DNA from 2 places in the Sulfitobacter aestuarii genome. Region 2 is predicted to be linked to the other one. Evidence: riboswitches for the same ligand, from Rfam matches in the RefSeq annotation. Region 2 holds a riboswitch; the other holds the start of a gene.

Region 1 (4,407 bases), on a different contig from region 2:
CGCGATGTCGCGCTCCTTGTCCTGAGTGTTCCATGTGAAACCATCGCCCATCGTGTGCCAGGTGACGCCGCCGACGTCTTCGAGGAACAGCCGCTCGCCGGTCTTCCACTTGCCCTTGATGAATTGCACCACCCCGACCTTCTGCTTCCAGCCAAGCGCGCGGATCACCACGCCGAAGGCGCTGGAGGATTTGCCCTTGCCCGCCCCGGTATGGACCAGCACCAGCCCCTTCTCCGGATCCTGAAGCTCTGCGACCTTCGCACGTTGCTCGGCCTGACGGGCCTGCATCTTCTGTTTGTGGGCGTCCTGGTCTGCGTCCGACATGGGGTTCTCCTTGTCCAAAATTCTGCGCACCATATGCGCTGGGGCGGCGAGGTAAAGCCTCAGGCCTTCGGATCGGTGACCGATCGCGCCTTGGACCGGTCCATGCCGAGCTGGCTTTCCCGCCAGATCACCAGCGCCCCGGCGGCGATGACCAGCAGCGCTCCCGCGAGCATCACCATCGTCGGCAGTTCGGAGAAAAAGAAATACCCGATCACTATGGCGAAGAGCATCGAAGTGTAATCATAGGGTGCCAGCATCGACACCGTGCCGAAACGATAGGAGGAGGTCACCAGGATCTGCGCGACCCCTCCGATCAACCCGGCCAGCGCAAGCAGCGCCGCGGTTTCCCAGCTTGGCACGACCCAGCCGAAGGGCAGGGTCAACAGCGCCAGCAGCGAGGCGGTGACGGAAAAATAGAAGACGATGGCGGCGGTATGTTCGCTCTGCACCATCTGGCGCAGGTGGATTTGCACGAGGCTGCGCATCATCGTGGCCATCAGGACCAGCAGGGCACCGATCGTCGCGGTCTGTTCCATCGTGCCGATATCGCTGAAACGCGGCCAGAGAATGATCATCACGCCTACCAGCCCGAGCGCCACCGCGGTCACCCGGACGAGCCTGATCTGCTCGCCCAGCAGGACAGCGGCGAGGATCACGGTGAAGATCGGCGCGGCGAAGCCGATGGCTGTGACCTCGGGCAGGGGCAGCAGGCCCAGGCCGGCAAAGGTCAGCCCCATTGCGGTCGTACCGAACAGCCCGCGCCAGACATGGACCATCGGGTTCTTCGCTTTCAGCCCATAGGCAAGCTGCCCGCGCTGCGCGAGCCAGATCAGGATTACCGGAATGGCGAAGAAGGAGCGGAAGAACACCGCCTCACCGGGAGGCACTTCATCTGCGGTGGCCTTGATGATCGCCGACATGAACGTGAAAAGCAGGATCGCCGTGACCTTGAGGCCGACACCGAGGGCCGGACGGGCGGAGAAATCCTCGACCTTTGCCACCTAGACCTGCCTCACGCTTGCGGGCCGATCTGTCCGCGGTTCTGCCCGACCTGTCCACGATGCAGCAACATGTGATCGAGGATCACGCAGGCCATCATCGCTTCGCCAACCGGCACTGCACGGATCCCGACGCAGGGGTCATGACGGCCCTTGGTAATGATCTCGCTGTCTTCGCCGGTCTTGGTGACGGTCTTGCGGGTGGTCAGAATGCTCGAGGTCGGCTTCACTGCGAAACGCACGACGATGTCCTGTCCGGTGCTGATACCGCCGAGAATGCCGCCCGCGTGGTTGGAGGAATAGACCGGCCCCTCCGGTCCCATGCTGATCTCGTCTGCGTTAAGTTCACCGGTGAGCATCGCGGCGGACATGCCTTCGCCGATCTCGACGCCCTTGACCGCATTGATGCTCATCATCGCCGCGGCGAGATCGGTGTCGAGCTTGCCATAGACCGGTGCACCGATCCCGGCGGGCACGCCCCGCGCCACCACTTCGATGATCGCGCCGACGGAGGAGCCCGATTTGCGCAGCCCGTCGAGATAGTCGGCCCATTCGCTTGCCGCCCCCGCGTCGGGCACCCAGAACGGATTGCGCGCGATCTCGTCCCAGTCAAAGGCGTCGCGGTCGATCTTGTGGGGGCCCATCTGCACCATGTAGCCGGTGATCTCGACCTCCGGCGCCATGGCGCGGATCACCTCCCGCGCCAGCCCGCCCGCTGCCACGCGCGCGGCGGTCTCGCGCGCCGAAGAGCGCCCGCCGCCGCGATAATCGCGGATGCCGTATTTCTGGAAATAGGTGATGTCGGCGTGACCGGGGCGGAACTTGTCCTTGATGTCGCCGTAATCCTTGCTGCGTTGATCGGTATTCTCGATCATCAGCTGCACCGGCGTGCCGGTGGTGACGCCCTCGAACGTGCCCGACAGGATTTTCACCGCGTCGGCCTCGCGCCGCTGTGTCGTGTATTTGTTCTGCCCCGGTTTGCGCTTGTCGAGCCAATGCTGAAGCATCTCGGCATCGATCTTCACCCCCGGCGGGCAGCCATCGACGGTCGCGCCGAGCGCCGGGCCATGACTTTCGCCCCATGTTGTAACGCGGAATAGATGGCCAAAGCTGTTGATCGACATGAACGGCACTCCTGTTGCCCTGTGCATATCGCCCGGCGCGGGGTCTCTCAAGGGGATATGGCTTGCATAAGCCTGCGTGCCGCCCTACCTGTTGGCTCACCTCGGGGGGCCGCAAGGCTGATATGCGCGCAATGCGCGGACCCGTTGAACCTGAACCGGTTAACACCGGCGAAGGGAAGGTCCGGAGCTGCATCCGCCTTGCACCTTTCGCCGCAGAGGAGGATGCCATGAAGTATCTTGCATTTGCAGCGGGCCTCGTCGGGGCCTCGGCGGCGCTCGCCGAAACCCCTCAACTGACAGTCTATACCTATGACAGCTTCGTGTCCGACTGGGGGCCGGGGCCGCAGATCGAGAAGGCCTTCGAGACCGAATGCGGCTGCGACCTGAAATTTGTCGGCATGGGCGACGGTGCCGCGCTGCTGGCGCGGCTGAAGCTGGAAGGTGCCCGCTCCGAGGCCGATGTGGTGCTCGGGCTCGACACCAGCCTGATCGCTGCCGCCAAGGAGACGGGGCTCTTCGCCGGAAGCGATGTGGAGGCCGATTATACCCTGCCGATCGAGTGGCGGGATGACGTCTTCGCGCCCTATGACTGGGGCTATTTCGCATTCGTGCATGACAAGGACCTGCAGGCACCCGGCAACTTCCGCGCCCTGGCGGAAAGCGACCTGAAGATAGTCATTCAGGATCCGCGTTCCTCGACCCCGGGTCTCGGGCTGTTGATGTGGGTCAAGGCGGCCTATGGCGACGAAGCCGAGACCATCTGGCAGGGGCTGGCCAACAATGTGGTGACGGTGACCAAGGGCTGGTCGGAGGCCTATGGGCTGTTTCTCGAAGGCGAGGCCGACATGGTGCTGAGCTACACCACCTCACCGGCCTACCATCTCATTGCCGAGGAGGATGACAGCAAGACCGCCGCGGCGTTCGACGAGGGCCATTACCTGCAGGTCGAAGTCGTCGGCAAGCTGGCGGGCAGCGACCAACCCGATCTGGCCGACCGGTTCATCGCCTTCATGGTCTCCGATACGGCGCAATCAATCCTGCCAACCACCAACTGGATGTACCCGGCGGTGATGCCGGAAGCCGGTCTGCCGTCCGGGTTCGACACCTTGATTGCGCCTGAGAAGGCGCTGCTGTTGCCGAATGAGGATATCCCCACGGTACGTGACGAAGCTTTGCAGGAATGGCTCGGCGCGCTGTCGCAATAAGGCCCTGGGCGGGGCGGGCCGCCGCGCTCGGCGTTGCGGTCCTGATCCTGCTGGCGTTGCTGGCGGTGCTGATGCGCGCCGAACTCGGTCGCGGCCTCGGGGCGGCCGACTGGGCGGCGATCCGTTTCACCATCTGGCAGGCAGTTCTGTCCGCGCTGATCTCCGTCGCACTGGCGGTGCCGGTCGCTCGGGCCCTGGCGCGCCGACGCTTCGTCGGACGCGGGATGCTGGTGACCCTGCTCGGCGCGCCCTTCATCCTCCCGGTGATTGTCGCGGTGCTCGGGCTGCTCACGGTCTTCGGGCGTAGCGGCTGGCTCAACACGCTGTTCGGTCAGCTCGGCCTGCCGAGCCTCTCGATTTACGGATTGCACGGTGTGGTGCTGGCGCATGTTTTCTTCAACCTGCCGCTCGCGACAAGGCTGCTGCTGCAGGGCTGGCAGTCGATCCCGGCGGAACGGTTCCGCCTTGCCGCGCAGCTCGGATTGACCCCGCGGGCAACATTTCTGACGCTCGAGTGGCCCCTGCTGCGCCAGGTCGTGCCGGGAGCCCTGGCGCTTATCTTCGTGATCTGCCTGACCAGCTTTGCGGTGGCGCTGACCCTTGGCGGCGGACCGCGCGCGACCACGCTGGAACTGGCGATCTATCAGGCCTTCCGCTTCGATTTCGATCTCGGCCGGGCGGCCCTGCTCTCGGTGCTGCAGCTAGTGATTGCCGGGTCGGCGGCGTTGGTGGCCCTGTGGATCGCGCCACCGCTGA
Region 2 (4,407 bases):
ACCCGCACGGCGAATGCGCGGCAGGTTGTCGGCAAAGGCCGGACGGCTGTCGACGCCGATCTCCAGCACCTCGGCCTCGCCGAAAGCGGGGTTCAGCGCATAGGCGGCGCTGAGCAGTTCCAGCAGGGCGCGCGCGCTGACATGACGTCCGGCGGCGCCCTCGATCATCGTCGCGCCGAGCATGAAGATCCCGTCATCGCGCGGCACCACGTAAAGCGGGATGCGCGGATGCAGCAGCCGTACCGGGCGCGAAAGCGTCACGTCAGGACAGGAGAGCACCAGCATCTCTCCCTTGACGCCGCGCAGATCCGCCAGCGTGTCGCGCGCCGCGAAACCGCGACAATCGACGGTCAGCCCGCGCGCCGCATGTTCCGCCGGATCGGCCTCGCCGCGCTCGAACCGCACGCCATCGCGCGCCAACCCGTCCCGCAGCGCCCGCAATGCCAGCCGCGGCGCCAGATGCGCCTCGTCCTCGAAGAACAATCCGCGCGAAAACCGGCTTCCGAGATCCGGTTCAAGCGCGGCAATCTCCGCGCCGGACACCTCGCGAAACCCGGTCGTGCGCCGCGCAAAGCGCCGCAGATCCGCCTGATCGCGCGCCGCCGATACCACCAGCGAGCCTGCCCGACGCACCGCGCCGGTATGTTCCGCCCACCAATCCGCCGCCTCCTGCCCGAGCCGCACCACCGGCTCCTCGGCGCTCTCGCCCTCGCAGAACGGTGCCAGCATGCCCCCGGCCCACCAGGAACAGGCCTGCGGGCCGATGCCGTCGCCGCGTTCGATCAGCGTGATCTCGGCGCCCCGGTCCCGCAGGCTGCGCGCCGCCGTGAGTCCGGCCACGCCGCCGCCGATGATGGTGATCTTGCGCATCTCAGCCCCAGACCCGGTAGAAATGATGCACCGGCCCGTGCCCGGCGCCGATCTGCAGCTGATCCGCCGCATGTATCGCGCCCTGCAGATATTCATGCGCCGCGCCGACCGCCGCCTCCAGCGTCAGCCCGCGTGCAAGAAACGCCGCGGTTGCCGCGCCATAGGTGCAGCCGGTGCCATGGGTGTTCTTCGTCGCGATACGCGGTGCGCTCAGCTCCAGCGGTGCCAGACCGGGACGGATCAGCAGGTCGGTGCAGATCTCCCCCGCCGCATGACCGCCCTTGATCAGCACCGCCTTCGGCCCCAGCGCCAGCAAGGCCCGGCCCTGATCCTCCGCCTCGACAAGGTCCCGCGCCTCGCCGCAGCCCAGCAGCCGCGCCGCCTCCGGCAGGTTCGGAGTCAGCAGATCGGCCTGCGCGAACAAGAGCCCGCGCATCGCGTCGATCGCCGCCTCCTGCAACAGCACATCGCCGGATTTCGCCACCATCACCGGATCAAGCACCACCGGATGCGGATAATCGGCCAGCGCGCGCGCCACCGCCTCGATGATCGGTGCCGAAAACAACATGCCGATCTTGATCGCCCTGACGTCGAGATCCTCCAGCACCGCCGCCATCTGCGCCGCTACCATCGCTGCGGGCACCTCATGCACCGCCGTGACGGCACATGTGTTTTGCGCAGTCAACGCCGTCACCACGCTGGCGCCATAGACGCCCAGCGCCGAGAATGTCTTCAGATCGGCCTGCAGCCCGGCACCGCCGCCGCTGTCAGAGCCTGCAATGCTCAATGCTATGGGACCGCTTCCGGCCATGTCTCGCCTCCAAAATTGGTCAAGGCGATACGGCATGGGGGAGGCGTGCAAGGCGCCTGTCGGCGCATGTTTACCCGTTCCCTACGCCGGTATTGCCCGGATCAGGTTCGACGGGTCGGTGCAAGCATCTCTCAGCCCCTGAGGGCACCCCGACGGATGCGCCCTGCCTAGCCCATGTTCAAACGGGCGGCAATCCCCCGCAACTGACGCAGGGTAACTTTTTTCGCAGGTGATGGGACGGCACGGGGGCAGACTTGCAAATTATCCGACTAAATTAGTGGGTTTTGACTTGCCTTAGTCTTTTGCTCAACTTATGCCGACTCCCATTCAACCGCGAACGCGGCCCATCCGTGGCATCGACACAAGGAATTTTCACATGAAACATGCGCTGCTTCTCACGCTGGCCGGCACCGCGCTGAGCCCCCTCGCCGCCTATGCCGCCAGCCCGCAGGAGGTGCTCACCACCTATGCCGACATCGCCGAGGCGACCTATGGCGACAGCCTGCAGGCGGCGCGGAATCTGCGCGGTCATGTCGAGGCACTGATCGCCACCCCCTCGCCGCAGACCCTGCAGGCCGCACGCGCTGCCTGGATCGCCGCGCGGGTGCCCTACCAGCAATCCGAAGTCTTCCGCTTCGGCAATCCGATCGTCGATGAATGGGAGGGCAAGGTGAATGCCTGGCCGCTCGACGAGGGGCTGATCGATTACGTCGATGCCAGCTACGGCGGTGTCTCGGATGAAAACGATTATGCGGCGCTCAACGTCATCGCCAACCCGACCTTCACCCTCTCCGGCAAGGAGATCGACGCAGGCGAGATCACGCCTGAGCTGATCGCGCAGGTTCTGCACGAGGCCGACGAGGTCGAATCCAACGTCGCCAGCGGCTATCACGCCATCGAATTCCTGCTCTGGGGGCAGGATCTGAACGGCACCGAGCATGGCGCGGGCGCGCGGCCCTGGACCGATTACGCCAGCGGCGAGACTTGCAGCAACGGCAATTGCGACCGGCGCGGCGACTACCTGCTCGCCGCCACCGACCTGCTGATCACGGATCTCGAATACATGAGCGCCCAATGGGCCGAAGGCGGCGCCGCCCGTGCGCAGGTGCTGGAAGACGAGACCGCCGGGATCTCGGCGATGCTGACAGGCATGGGCAGCCTCTCCTATGGCGAGCAGGCCGGGGAGCGGATGAAGCTCGGCGTAATGCTCAACGACCCCGAGGAAGAGCACGATTGCTTCTCCGACAATACCCACAACAGCCATTACTATGACGGGCTCGGCATGCGGAACGTCTATCTCGGCGAATATGTCCGCATCGACGGCAGCGTGGTCACCGGCGCCTCGCTCTCCGACCTGGTGGCGGAGGCCGACAGCGCGGTCGATGACGCGCTGCGCCGCGATCTCGATCACACGATGCTGAAGCTCGGCCAGATCAAGTCCACCGCCGAAGCCGGGCTCTCCTACGACCAGATGCTGGCGCGCGACAATGCCGCTGGCGAGGCGCTGATCATGGGCGCGGTCGATGCGCTGGTGGCGCAGACCCGCTCGATCGAACGCGCGGTCACGGCACTCGGGGCGCAGGAGATCGGCTTCGAAGGCTCCGACAGCCTCGACAATCCCGACGCGGTGTTCCAGTAAGCCGCGCCGCACGGGGAAGCGCCGTCTTTCCCGGGCCCGAAGGGGGAGCCCTCCCTTCGATCTTTCTGACGATGCAGGCGGGACGGCGCCCGCCGAGACAGCGGGACATCGCGCGGATGAGATGCACCACCCTTGCCTTCCTGACCCTGTGTCTGGCCCAGCCGGGCGCGGCAGATCTCTCGACGTTGAGCCAGCCGCATCTCGACATCACCCCGCGCAGCGCTGCCGAACGGGAGCGGATCGCCGGAGTTACCGCGCTGACGCAGGATTTTTCGCAGGCCGAGAAATTCGAATCCCGCCCCGGCGGTGCCGCCTCGGTTCGTGCCATTAATACGCCCGACGCCTTTTCGCAGCCCTCGGGCAATATCTCCTTCGCGCGCGAACTCGATTTCAAGCTCGGCAACGCGCTTTTTCGCAAGCTCTGGGTCTCCTCCCCCGCCTCGACCCTGGCCTCGGACGGGCTCGGCCCGCTCTATAACGCCCGCTCCTGCCAGCGCTGTCACCTCAAGGACGGGCGCGGCCATCCGCCCGAGGGGCCGCAGGACAGCGCCGTTTCGATGTTCCTGCGGATCTCCGTTCCCGCGACGCCGGAGGAACCGATGAGCGAGATCGAGGCCTTCCTGCTCTCCGTCGGCGAGGAAACCCCGCGCAGCCGCCCCGATCCGGTCTATGGCGGGCAACTGCAGGATTTCGCCGTGCAGGGCCAGAAGGCCGAATACCGGCTGGAAGTCAGCTACGAGGAGGTCGAGGTCGCGCTCTCCGACGGCGAGACAGCCCGACTGCGCCGCCCGACCTATGCCGCCGCCGATCTCGGCTATGGCCCGCTCGCGCATGACGCCATGCTCTCGCCGCGCATCGCGCCGCAGATGATCGGCCTCGGCCTGCTCGAGGCGATCCCGGCGGCCGATATCCTCGCCGGGGCCGACCCCGAGGACCGCGACAATGACGGTATCTCCGGGCGCGCGCAGGTGGTCTGGTCCTTCGAACACGACCGCCCGATGCTGGGCCGGTTCGGCTGGAAGGCCGGGGCGCCGAGCATCCGCGAGCAATCGGCCAGCGCCTTTGCCGGGGACATCGGAATCTCCTC

The links. A riboswitch is a leader RNA that binds a small molecule or an ion and turns the genes downstream of it on or off. The one in region 2 is predicted to bind thiamine pyrophosphate.
Region 1: it holds a riboswitch for thiamine pyrophosphate, as region 2 does, so the genes downstream of both, thiB (thiamine ABC transporter substrate binding subunit) here and thiD (bifunctional hydroxymethylpyrimidine kinase/phosphomethylpyrimidine kinase) in region 2, are expected to answer to the same signal.

What each region holds. Positions count from the first base shown of each region.
Region 1 is NZ_JBHUMP010000001.1:350,826-355,232, reverse strand. It holds gene cobO (cob(I)yrinic acid a,c-diamide adenosyltransferase) at 1-324, opposite strand, end outside; gene ACFSUD_RS01810 (DMT family transporter) at 384-1,325, opposite strand; gene aroC (chorismate synthase) at 1,337-2,446, opposite strand; TPP riboswitch at 2,539-2,640, shown strand; gene thiB (thiamine ABC transporter substrate binding subunit) at 2,674-3,651, shown strand; gene ACFSUD_RS01795 (thiamine/thiamine pyrophosphate ABC transporter permease ThiP) at 3,627-4,407, shown strand, end outside.
Region 2 is NZ_JBHUMP010000003.1:357,720-362,126, forward strand. It holds gene ACFSUD_RS06230 (FAD-dependent oxidoreductase) at 1-870, opposite strand, end outside; gene thiD (bifunctional hydroxymethylpyrimidine kinase/phosphomethylpyrimidine kinase) at 872-1,681, opposite strand; TPP riboswitch at 1,743-1,843, opposite strand; gene ACFSUD_RS06240 (imelysin family protein) at 2,058-3,320, shown strand; gene ACFSUD_RS06245 (di-heme oxidoreductase family protein) at 3,437-4,407, shown strand, end outside.